2 regions of the Lactiplantibacillus paraplantarum genome follow, and region 1 is predicted to be linked to the other one. Evidence: a T-box and tRNA genes for the amino acid it is inferred to sense, from the RefSeq annotation. Region 1 holds a T-box; the other holds one or more tRNA genes.

Region 1 (4,591 bases):
CCAGCGTTCGTCCTGAGCCAGGATCAAACTCTCAAATTAATGATGAGTTCTAAAAAGCTCATTTAAAGTTGTACTAAAATTTATTTGCTAGCGAATTGACTTCGCAAATGTTTTTGCTCTTGATTCAAAATCAAGAGACCCTACACATTTGATTCGTCGAAACTTTGTTCAGTTTTCAAAGATCTAATTCCGTGTGTTAATCGCTTAACACAACTTAATCATCATAACATCTTAATCAATATCTTGTCAACAACTTTTTTTAAGAAGTAACTTGATTAATTTGTCGTGGTTGCCTTTGCGACAACAGAAACTATCTTACCAATTACTGAAGAAGTTGTCAACAACTAATTTCAATAATTATTTGGCGGTGAGAAGCATCTGCCGTAGCAGCAACGTTTACTAATATACCAGCCACGATTGAAAGTGTCAACAAAAAATCGATTGTTTTTTCAAAATCAAGAAAACTTCACCCTCAAATTAACGTTAATTACAAAATCACTTCATTATATGTCACTAACCTGAGCATTAAAAAAAGTATGTGGGCGTCTACCCTAGCTCGGGCCCACCCACATACTAAATCAATCATAATCGACTACAAACTTGTTTGCTTTTTAATTAACGGTCGTACTCCAGCCACAATTGGAAAAGCCAAAACACCACCAACAACCGCCTGAACCAAATTAGTTGGTACTCCGACTAACCCAGTCGCCATCGTATACATTAATGAATCCGAAATGAAATAACCAGCAACCATGATAACAACTGCGGTTCCAATTGCCGCAACCTGACGCCCTTGCGTCTTACCGGCGCCTAAATATCCCGCTAGCCAGCCTTCCAGGCCATGAACAAGCAATGAGAAAAACATGTACTGCGGATAACCAAGCAGTAAATCTAACAACAACCCACTTGCGCCACCAACAATGGCGCCACCACGCCAACCAAAAATCAGTGCTGCAATAAAAATACCCGCATCGCACAAATTGATGTAACCATGGGTCATTGGAATTGGAATATGAAAGAAAATTGAAATAACAACATTCAGTGCAATCAGCATGCCCAACATTGCAATCGTTCGTGTATTAAACTTAACCCCCACCAAATTACCCATCCTCCTAAACTTTAAATATCTGTCTTCATTTACATCGCCGATACAATACAATTAAGACTTAAATAGAGTTTACACCAGTTACAACTTACGATAATAACAAAAAGACCGGGCCACAACGGGTCCAGTCTATCTGATAAATTAATTTACTTAACGTGCGCTAAGAAATACCGCTTCTTACCCCGGCGCACAATTACAAATTTCCCGTTAAAGGCCGCTGCTGGATCAATTTCTGCATCCACATCTGTTACCTTTTCACCGTTAATTCGAATGGCACCGTTCTTAATGTCTTCACGTGCCTGCCGCCGTGAAGGTTCAAACTTAGTCGCATCGACTAACCATAAAACAATATTTTGCTTTTCAGCTGTCACTTCCGCAGAAGGTACACCCTTAAAACCTTGTTCAATTTCATCAGCGGTTAAGCTCTGAACATCACCAGTAAATAAGGCCTTAGTAATATTTCCCGCTTCAACAACCGCCTGTTTACCATGAACAAACGCCGTCACTTCTTCAGCTAAACGCCGTTGGGCTTCACGCTTTTCGGGAGCTGTCTTCACCGTTTCAGCCAAACGATCAATTTCTTCATGACTTAAGAACGTAAAGTACTTGAGATATTTGACTACGTCACGATCATCCTGGTTGATCCAGAATTGGTAAAATTCATACGGCGACGTCCGTTCAGGATTCAACCAGACTGCTCCACCAGCAGTCTTTCCGAATTTAGTCCCATCCGCCTTCAGTAATAACGGAATCGTTAAACCGTATGCTTTGGCTTCATTACCTTCTAGGCGGTGAATTAAATCCGTCCCAGCCGTAATATTGCCCCACTGGTCAGCCCCACCAATTTGAAGTTGCACGTGTTCAGCACGGTATAAGTGTAAAAAGTCGACTGATTGTAAAATTTGGTACGTGAATTCAGTGTATGAGATACCAACTTCTAAGCGGCTGGCGACGACTTCTTTATTCAGCATCGTGTTCACGCTGAACAACTTTCCGTAATCACGCAAAAAGTCTAATAATGAAATCTTTGACAACCAATCGTAGTTGTTGACAATCGAAAAGTTTTCATCATTACCAAACAATTTGTGCATCTGGGCATTCAAACCGTCTTGATTATGCTTAACTTGGTCCATCGTCTGTAATTTACGTTCTGAATTCTTCCCAGACGGATCACCGATAGCACCAGTCCCACCACCAACTACCACGTATGGATGATGGCCAGCTAATTGGAATCGTTTGAGAATCATGAAGGGAATCAAGTGACCGATATGCATACTATCACCAGTTGGGTCAATCCCACAGTACAATGAAACGGATTGATTTTCCGTAAGCTCTTTTAGCCCCGCCTCATCCGTTTGTTGGTTAATGGCACCACGCCATTTTAAATCATCAATAATGTTCATCCTTATTCCTCCTCAATCGTTGTCACCAGACAAAAGAAAAAACTCGCCCCTGTCTTAAAACAGGGACGAGTTTTCCGCGTTACCACCCAAGTTATCACCATATGTGATCGCTCATTGATTAGTAACGGAAATCATCCGGCCAATGGCAGTTCACGTTATGTAATTCATCTTTGACCACAGCTCGGTTCGCACCACCCACCGAGTCGCTAGACTGTTGGATCAACGACTACTAATTAACGATCACTACTTTTTAATTATTACCTAACATCATAAGCACTCTACTGACAAATGTCAATCATGGTTATCATTCAAATTATTCGTTCAAGACCAGTGAGCCTACTAGACTTGCGCATTCTAACCTGCCAGCACTTGAAACACGACTGGTACCCAAGGCCGCTGATACTAAGCACCATGCCAATGCTTAATTATTAGCATCAGCCGCAATTTTGATCACAGTACCCGCCTGTTGACCTTGGACTTTCGCAACTTGGGCCCCATTTTGCCACTGAACCGAATTAGCCTGTCCATTTTGTGCCGTATCATAAACCGTGACGGCCCCACTAGTAACAGTTTTAGTTGTTAGCTTCTGCTTTTGAATTTGAGTATTGATTTGATTGGCAAACTTGGTTGGATTACTAGCAACATCTTGCGTATTGGCAATCGTTGTCACCGACCAACTTCCCGTATTCCAATGAACGTACACTTTTCCCATTGTCCCTTGAATAGTTGCCGGCGTGCCCGAATTCAACGTTGTGCTTTTCCCCTGAGCAGTCGCTAAATAGTCAACTTGGCTACTAGCATCGCTTTTCGTATTATAGTCCGTTTGCTGATACGTTGCGACGGTGGAGCTAGACCCGGCCTTGGCATACTTTACACGGTAGTTTCCCTTCGTCCCACTCGCACTCAACGCTTTCACAGTCTGATCTGTTGCTTTGACTGTCGCCGGTGCCGCCGTCTGGCTAATTGAACTGACATTGTCCGAAGCTGCGTGTAATACACTGGTCACAGACGGCACGGCAACCAGTCCTACCACCAACATGCCAGTTGCGGTGGCAATCCCTAACTGAATCTTGTGCTTAAAGTTCATAAAAATGTCCTCCTAATTTCTATAACAAAAATTGACCAATTGGATTAGCCCTAGCTATCGTTTTCCTGCTGAACGCTAAACGGATAGCAAAAATACCGTTGATCTCGGATGTTACTATGTACGAGACAACCGGTGATTTACTCGTCTAACCCGCTGATGTGCTGTTTTCCCTACCACTAAATGTTTGCGATTTGTCCGCCCTTGGTGCGTGTGGTGTTGCTGATAATGCCCCGCTTTTTGCTTGACGCTTAGCCGTTGACGGCGAATCACGCGATGCTTGACTCGCTTGCTTGAACGTACCAGTCGTTTTGCCCCCACGACCTTTTTAATTTTTTGCCGCAGATGTCTCACTTGTCTTTTAACTGTTTTGCCACGATGAATCACAACTTTTGTATGCTGAATTGGCTGCGACTTCAGACGACTTGCGGTTAACACGGGGCGTTTGATTGCCTTGGTCGCTTGTTTGCTTTTAACAATGGTTTGAACCTTTGATTGTGATTTAGGCCGTGCTAGGTACCTAATGGCAGTCTTAGTCGGCGCCTTACTTTTAACCACTGATTGAATTCTCAAATGCGATTTAGGCCGGTCCACGTGCTTAATGACAACCTTAGTTGTTGCAACTGATTTGCTTGGAACGCCGGTTTTCAACCGATACACTTTTGAAACTGGCGACATGGTCTTAAGTTTGGTTGCGACAACTGGAACCGAGCGAGTCGTTCCGAGCCACCACGAAACAGGATGGATACTAGTCATTACCCGACTATTATCAACCGGTGCAGCTAGCCCGGCTAAGTGATAGCGATCCGTATACTGCCACAAAGCTGCCGGAATAATCGGTGGCCGACGTGTCAGTGAGCCAATCCACTGTGCGTCAAACTGTTGGCGCGCCTGGTTAGCATATGTCAGTGCAAACGAAGCATATGAATAGAAAATCAACTTCTTGTTAGTTAACGACCGCATCTCATGATACCAAGCGGCCACTGCCGCATTGGTTGA
Region 2 (4,591 bases), 1.4 Mb from region 1:
GCCACCACCGCCCTGCATGGCTCGTTAAGCACGGTTGCGGGCGTGACCCTCGTCGTGACCGCCCTTGTCGATCCATTCGCGGGGCTAATGACCGGGGCACTACTAAAATTTGGCTTACCAATAATTGGATTGGGGTTATAAATATGCAAACTTATCAGTTAACATTAGGACCACTGACACGTCAGTTACCATTGATTCGATTGAACGCCACGACTAGCATTGCCTCTTTCGTCCTATTAGGCGACGCTGAATTAACTGACTATGCTGCCCGTCAGCTCAGTCAACGGCTAACCACCACTAAATTTGATTATCTAGTCACGATGGAAAGTAAGGGCATTCCACTAGCCCAGGCGCTAAGCCAGGCCACAAACCACCCCCGCTTTATCGTTTTACGTAAGAATCGTAAGGATTATATGCAACACCCGCTTAGCGAACCGGTAAGCGCAATTACGACTAGCACCCCACAACAGCTAGTTTTGGACGGTACTGATGCCGCACTAATCAATCATAAGCGCGTTATCATTATCGATGACGTCATTAGCAGTGGGGGCTCGTTGACAGCTGCCAACGCCCTCCTACACCAAGCTGGTGCCCAAGTGGTCAAGCAGATGGCAATTCTAGCAGAAGGCACCGCCAGCCAGCGTACTGATATCGACTTTTTAGCACCGTTACCGCTATTTGGCTAGCGACGGTTCACGCGTTAGGCCTTCGACGTGCTTGACAATCATGCCAGTACATCAATAATTTACAGAATTGTGAGGAATCACCACTTATGGCAAGTATTAGTAAGCGCGGTTCATCCTGGACCGTGAGGATAACTTATTGCAATCAAAATGGTAAAAGTATCAGGAAAGTGTAACGTTCAAGACTAAGCTAGCGACCCAGTATTTCGTCGCGCACAATGAGCTCAAAAAAAGCAGGGTTACACCCCCTCAGCACCGCCAACGTCATTTGTTCAATACTTTACCGCTTAGTATACGGTCTTACCAAGCGCCCAAAATCACCGATGCTACTAAACTCAATTACAGGTTTATCTTAACAACACCCCAATGGGCATCCACTCTCACAAATACAGGATACACCTACATTGCCACCCCCGCTTCACTTTACGAATTGCACACCTGTTTCTGACATCTAATTTATCTGATGAGGTAATCATAATACATATGGCGGCTACTGGAAATCCGGTCGATTATTTACTGCTTACGTTTATTTTCCTTTTAATTGCACTCAATTGGCCACCAATCAATTACGAATGATGCAAAAAAAGCAACCATACACAAGGTATAGTTGCTTTTTGGTATTGAATACCACAATATACGTGGTTTGATACCGGCGATCGGGGTCGAACCGATACTCCCTCAACGGGAACTGGATTTTGAGTCCAGCGCGTCTGCCAATTCCGCCACGCCGGCAAAAGAATAACTAGATGGAACATAAATCTGATCAGGATTATAACCTTTTCAGGAAAGGCGGTAACCGGATTTGAACCGGTGATGAAGGTTTTGCAGACCTCTGCCTTACCACTTGGCTATACCGCCATCATTTATTACCCAAACCCAACTGGGTTAGCTGGATTCGAACCAGCGCATGATGGAGTCAAAGTCCATTGCCTTACCACTTGGCTATAACCCAATCAAAGGGCGGTAGGTGGGAATCGAACCCACGCGTGCCGGAGCCACAATCCGGTGCGTTAACCACTTCGCCACTACCGCCATCATGGCAGGGATAGTAGGAGTTGAACCCACACCGACGGTTTTGGAGACCGTTGTTCTACCATTAAACTATATCCCTATAAAGAATGGAGGGGAGTGGATTCGAACCACCGAACCCGAAGGAGCGGATTTACAGTCCGCCGCGTTTAGCCAGACTTCGCTACCCCTCCATAAATGGCGCGGGACGGAATCGAACCGCCGACACATGGAGCTTCAATCCATTGCTCTACCGACTGAGCTACCGAGCCATATCATTCTTCATGATGGAGTCTATTAAATTATTGATGAATAAATTCTCATCAGATGGAGGATACAGGGCTCGAACCTGTGACCCTCTGCTTGTAAGGCAGACGCTCTCCCAACTGAGCTAATCCTCCATAATGACCCCTACGGGATTCGAACCCATGTTACTGCCGTGAAAGGGCAGTGTCTTAAACCACTTGACCAAGGGGTCATATTTATATATATCTAACTAACGGAGAGTAAGGGATTCGAACCCTTGAAACAGGTATAACCCGTTTACAGCATTTCCAATGCTGCTCCTTCAGCCACTCGGACAACTCTCCATGGCTTACCGTAGATAACTCCGACAGGCGGGCTCGAACCGTCGACATCTTGATTAACAGTCAAGCGCTCTACCAACTGAGCTATGTCGGAATAATCGCATGGCAACGTCCTACCCTCGCAGGGAGCGATCCCCCAACTACTCTCGGCGCTAAGAAGCTTAACTTCTGTGTTCGACATGGGAACAGGTGTATCCTTCTCGCCATCGTCACCACACTATTGAGAAACTTGTGCTCTCAAAACTAGCTAATATCAAATATTTTCATATGAACCGGAACACCAATTACTTGGTTAAGTCCTCGACCGATTAGTATTAGTCCGCTTCATGCGTCACCGCACTGCCACTTCTAACCTATCTACCTGATCATCTTTCAGGGGTCTTACTTCCATAAAGGAATGGGAAATCTCATCTCGAGGTGTGTTTCACACTTAGATGCTTTCAGCGTTTATCACATCCATACGTAGCTACCCAGCGATGCGCCTGGCGGCACAACTGGTACACCAGAGGTATGTCCATCCCGGTCCTCTCGTACTAAGGACAGGTCCTCTCAAATTTCCTACGCCCGCGACGGATAGGGACCGAACTGTCTCACGACGTTCTGAACCCAGCTCGCGTACCGCTTTAATGGGCGAACAGCCCAACCCTTGGGACCGACTACAGCCCCAGGATGCGATGAGCCGACATCGAGGTGCCAAACCTCCCCGTCGATGTGGACTCTTGGGGGAGATAAGCCTGTTATCCCCAGGGTAGCTTTTATCCGTTGAGCGATGGCCCTTCCATACGGTACCACCGGATCACTAAGCCCGACTTTCGTCCCTGCTCGACCTGTCTGTCTCGCAGTCAAGCTCCCTTGTGCCTTTACACTCTGCGAATGATTTCCAACCATTCTGAGGGAACCTTTGGGCGCCTCCGTTACTTTTTAGGAGGCGACCGCCCCAGTCAAACTGCCCACCTGACACTGTCTCCCACCACGATTAGTGGTGCGGGTTAGAGTGGTCATACAGCGAGGGTAGTATCCCACCAACGCCTCCACCGAAACTAGCGTTCCGGTTTCTATGGCTCCTACCTATCCTGTACAAGCTGTACAAACACTCAATATCAAGCTACAGTAAAGCTCCATGGGGTCTTTCCGTCCTGTCGCGGGTAGTCCGCATCTTCACGGACAATATAATTTCACCGAGTCTCTCGTTGAGACAGTGCCCAGATCGTTACGCCTTTCGTGCGGGTCGGAACTTACCCGACAAGGAATTTCGCTACCTTAGGACCGTTATAGTTACGGCCGCCGTTTACTGGGGCTTCAATTCTGAGCTTCGCCGAAGCTAACCCATCCTTTTAACCTTCCAGCACCGGGCAGGCGTCAGCCCCTATACGTCATCTTACGATTTTGCAGAGACCTGTGTTTTTGATAAACAGTCGCCTGGGCCTATTCACTGCGGCTGATCTTGCGATCAGCACCCCTTCTCCCGAAGTTACGGGGTCATTTTGCCGAGTTCCTTAACGAGAGTTCACTCGCTCACCTTAGGATTCTCTCCTCGACTACCTGTGTCGGTTTGCGGTACGGGTAGTTAAGTACTCACTAGAAGCTTTTCTCGGCAGTGTGACATCAGACGCTTCGCTACTAAATTTCGCTCCCCATCACAGCTTGTCCTTAAAGTAAAAAGCATTTGACTCTTCACAAGACTTACTGCTTGGACATTCTAATCCAACAGAATGCACATCTTAGCCTCCTGCGTCCCTCCATTGCTCAAACGCACTTAACTAGTACAGGAATCTCAACCTGTTATCCATCGTCTACGCCTCTCGGCCTCGACTTAGGTCCCGACTAACCCTGGGAGGACGAGCCTTCCCCAGGAAACCTTAGTCATTCGGTGGATAGGATTCTCACCTATCTTTCGCTACTCATACCGGCATTCTCACTTCTAAGCGCTCCACAAGTCCTCACGATCTTGCTTCACCGCCCTTAGAACGCTCTCCTATCACGCGACCTAATGGTCGCATCCATGGTTTCGGTAGTATGCTTAGCCCCGGTACATTTTCGGCGCAGAATCACTCGACTAGTGAGCTATTACGCACTCTTTAAATGGTGGCTGCTTCTGAGCCAACATCCTAGTTGTCTATGCAACTCCACATCCTTTTCCACTTAGCATACATTTAGGGACCTTAACTGATGGTCTGGGCTGTTCCCCTTTCGACGGTGGATCTTATCACTCATCGTCTGACTCCCGGATATGAATCAATGGCATTCGGAGTTTATCTGAATTCAGTAACCCAAGACGGGCCCCTAGTCCAAATAGTGCTCTACCTCCATGAT

What was found. The T-box of region 1 lies ahead of tyrS (tyrosine--tRNA ligase). A T-box ahead of a tRNA ligase gene usually reads a tRNA of that ligase, here a tRNA-Tyr.
Region 2: it has a tRNA-Tyr gene. The T-box ahead of tyrS (tyrosine--tRNA ligase) is inferred to sense a tRNA for this amino acid. The anticodon was not compared.

What each region holds. Positions count from the first base shown of each region.
Region 1 is NZ_CP032744.1:2,458,732-2,463,322, forward strand. Features, by position in the region: rRNA gene LP667_RS12180 (16S ribosomal RNA) at 1-39, opposite strand, end outside; gene LP667_RS12185 (ECF transporter S component) at 593-1,108, opposite strand; gene tyrS (tyrosine--tRNA ligase) at 1,252-2,508, opposite strand; T-box leader at 2,567-2,761, opposite strand; gene LP667_RS12195 (hypothetical protein) at 2,930-3,595, opposite strand; gene LP667_RS12200 (GH25 family lysozyme) at 3,710-4,591, opposite strand, start outside.
Region 2 is NZ_CP032744.1:1,081,967-1,086,557, reverse strand. Features, by position in the region: gene LP667_RS05295 (hypothetical protein) at 1-141, shown strand, start outside; gene LP667_RS05290 (phosphoribosyltransferase family protein) at 144-686, shown strand; tRNA gene LP667_RS05285 (tRNA-Leu) at 1,331-1,415, opposite strand; tRNA gene LP667_RS05280 (tRNA-Cys) at 1,471-1,541, opposite strand; tRNA gene LP667_RS05275 (tRNA-Gln) at 1,564-1,635, opposite strand; tRNA gene LP667_RS05270 (tRNA-His) at 1,643-1,715, opposite strand; tRNA gene LP667_RS05265 (tRNA-Trp) at 1,721-1,794, opposite strand; tRNA gene LP667_RS05260 (tRNA-Tyr) at 1,803-1,885, opposite strand; tRNA gene LP667_RS05255 (tRNA-Phe) at 1,891-1,963, opposite strand; tRNA gene LP667_RS05250 (tRNA-Val) at 2,020-2,092, opposite strand; tRNA gene LP667_RS05245 (tRNA-Glu) at 2,097-2,169, opposite strand; tRNA gene LP667_RS05240 (tRNA-Ser) at 2,192-2,281, opposite strand; tRNA gene LP667_RS05235 (tRNA-Asn) at 2,300-2,372, opposite strand; rRNA gene rrf (5S ribosomal RNA) at 2,379-2,495, opposite strand; rRNA gene LP667_RS05225 (23S ribosomal RNA) at 2,567-4,591, opposite strand, start outside.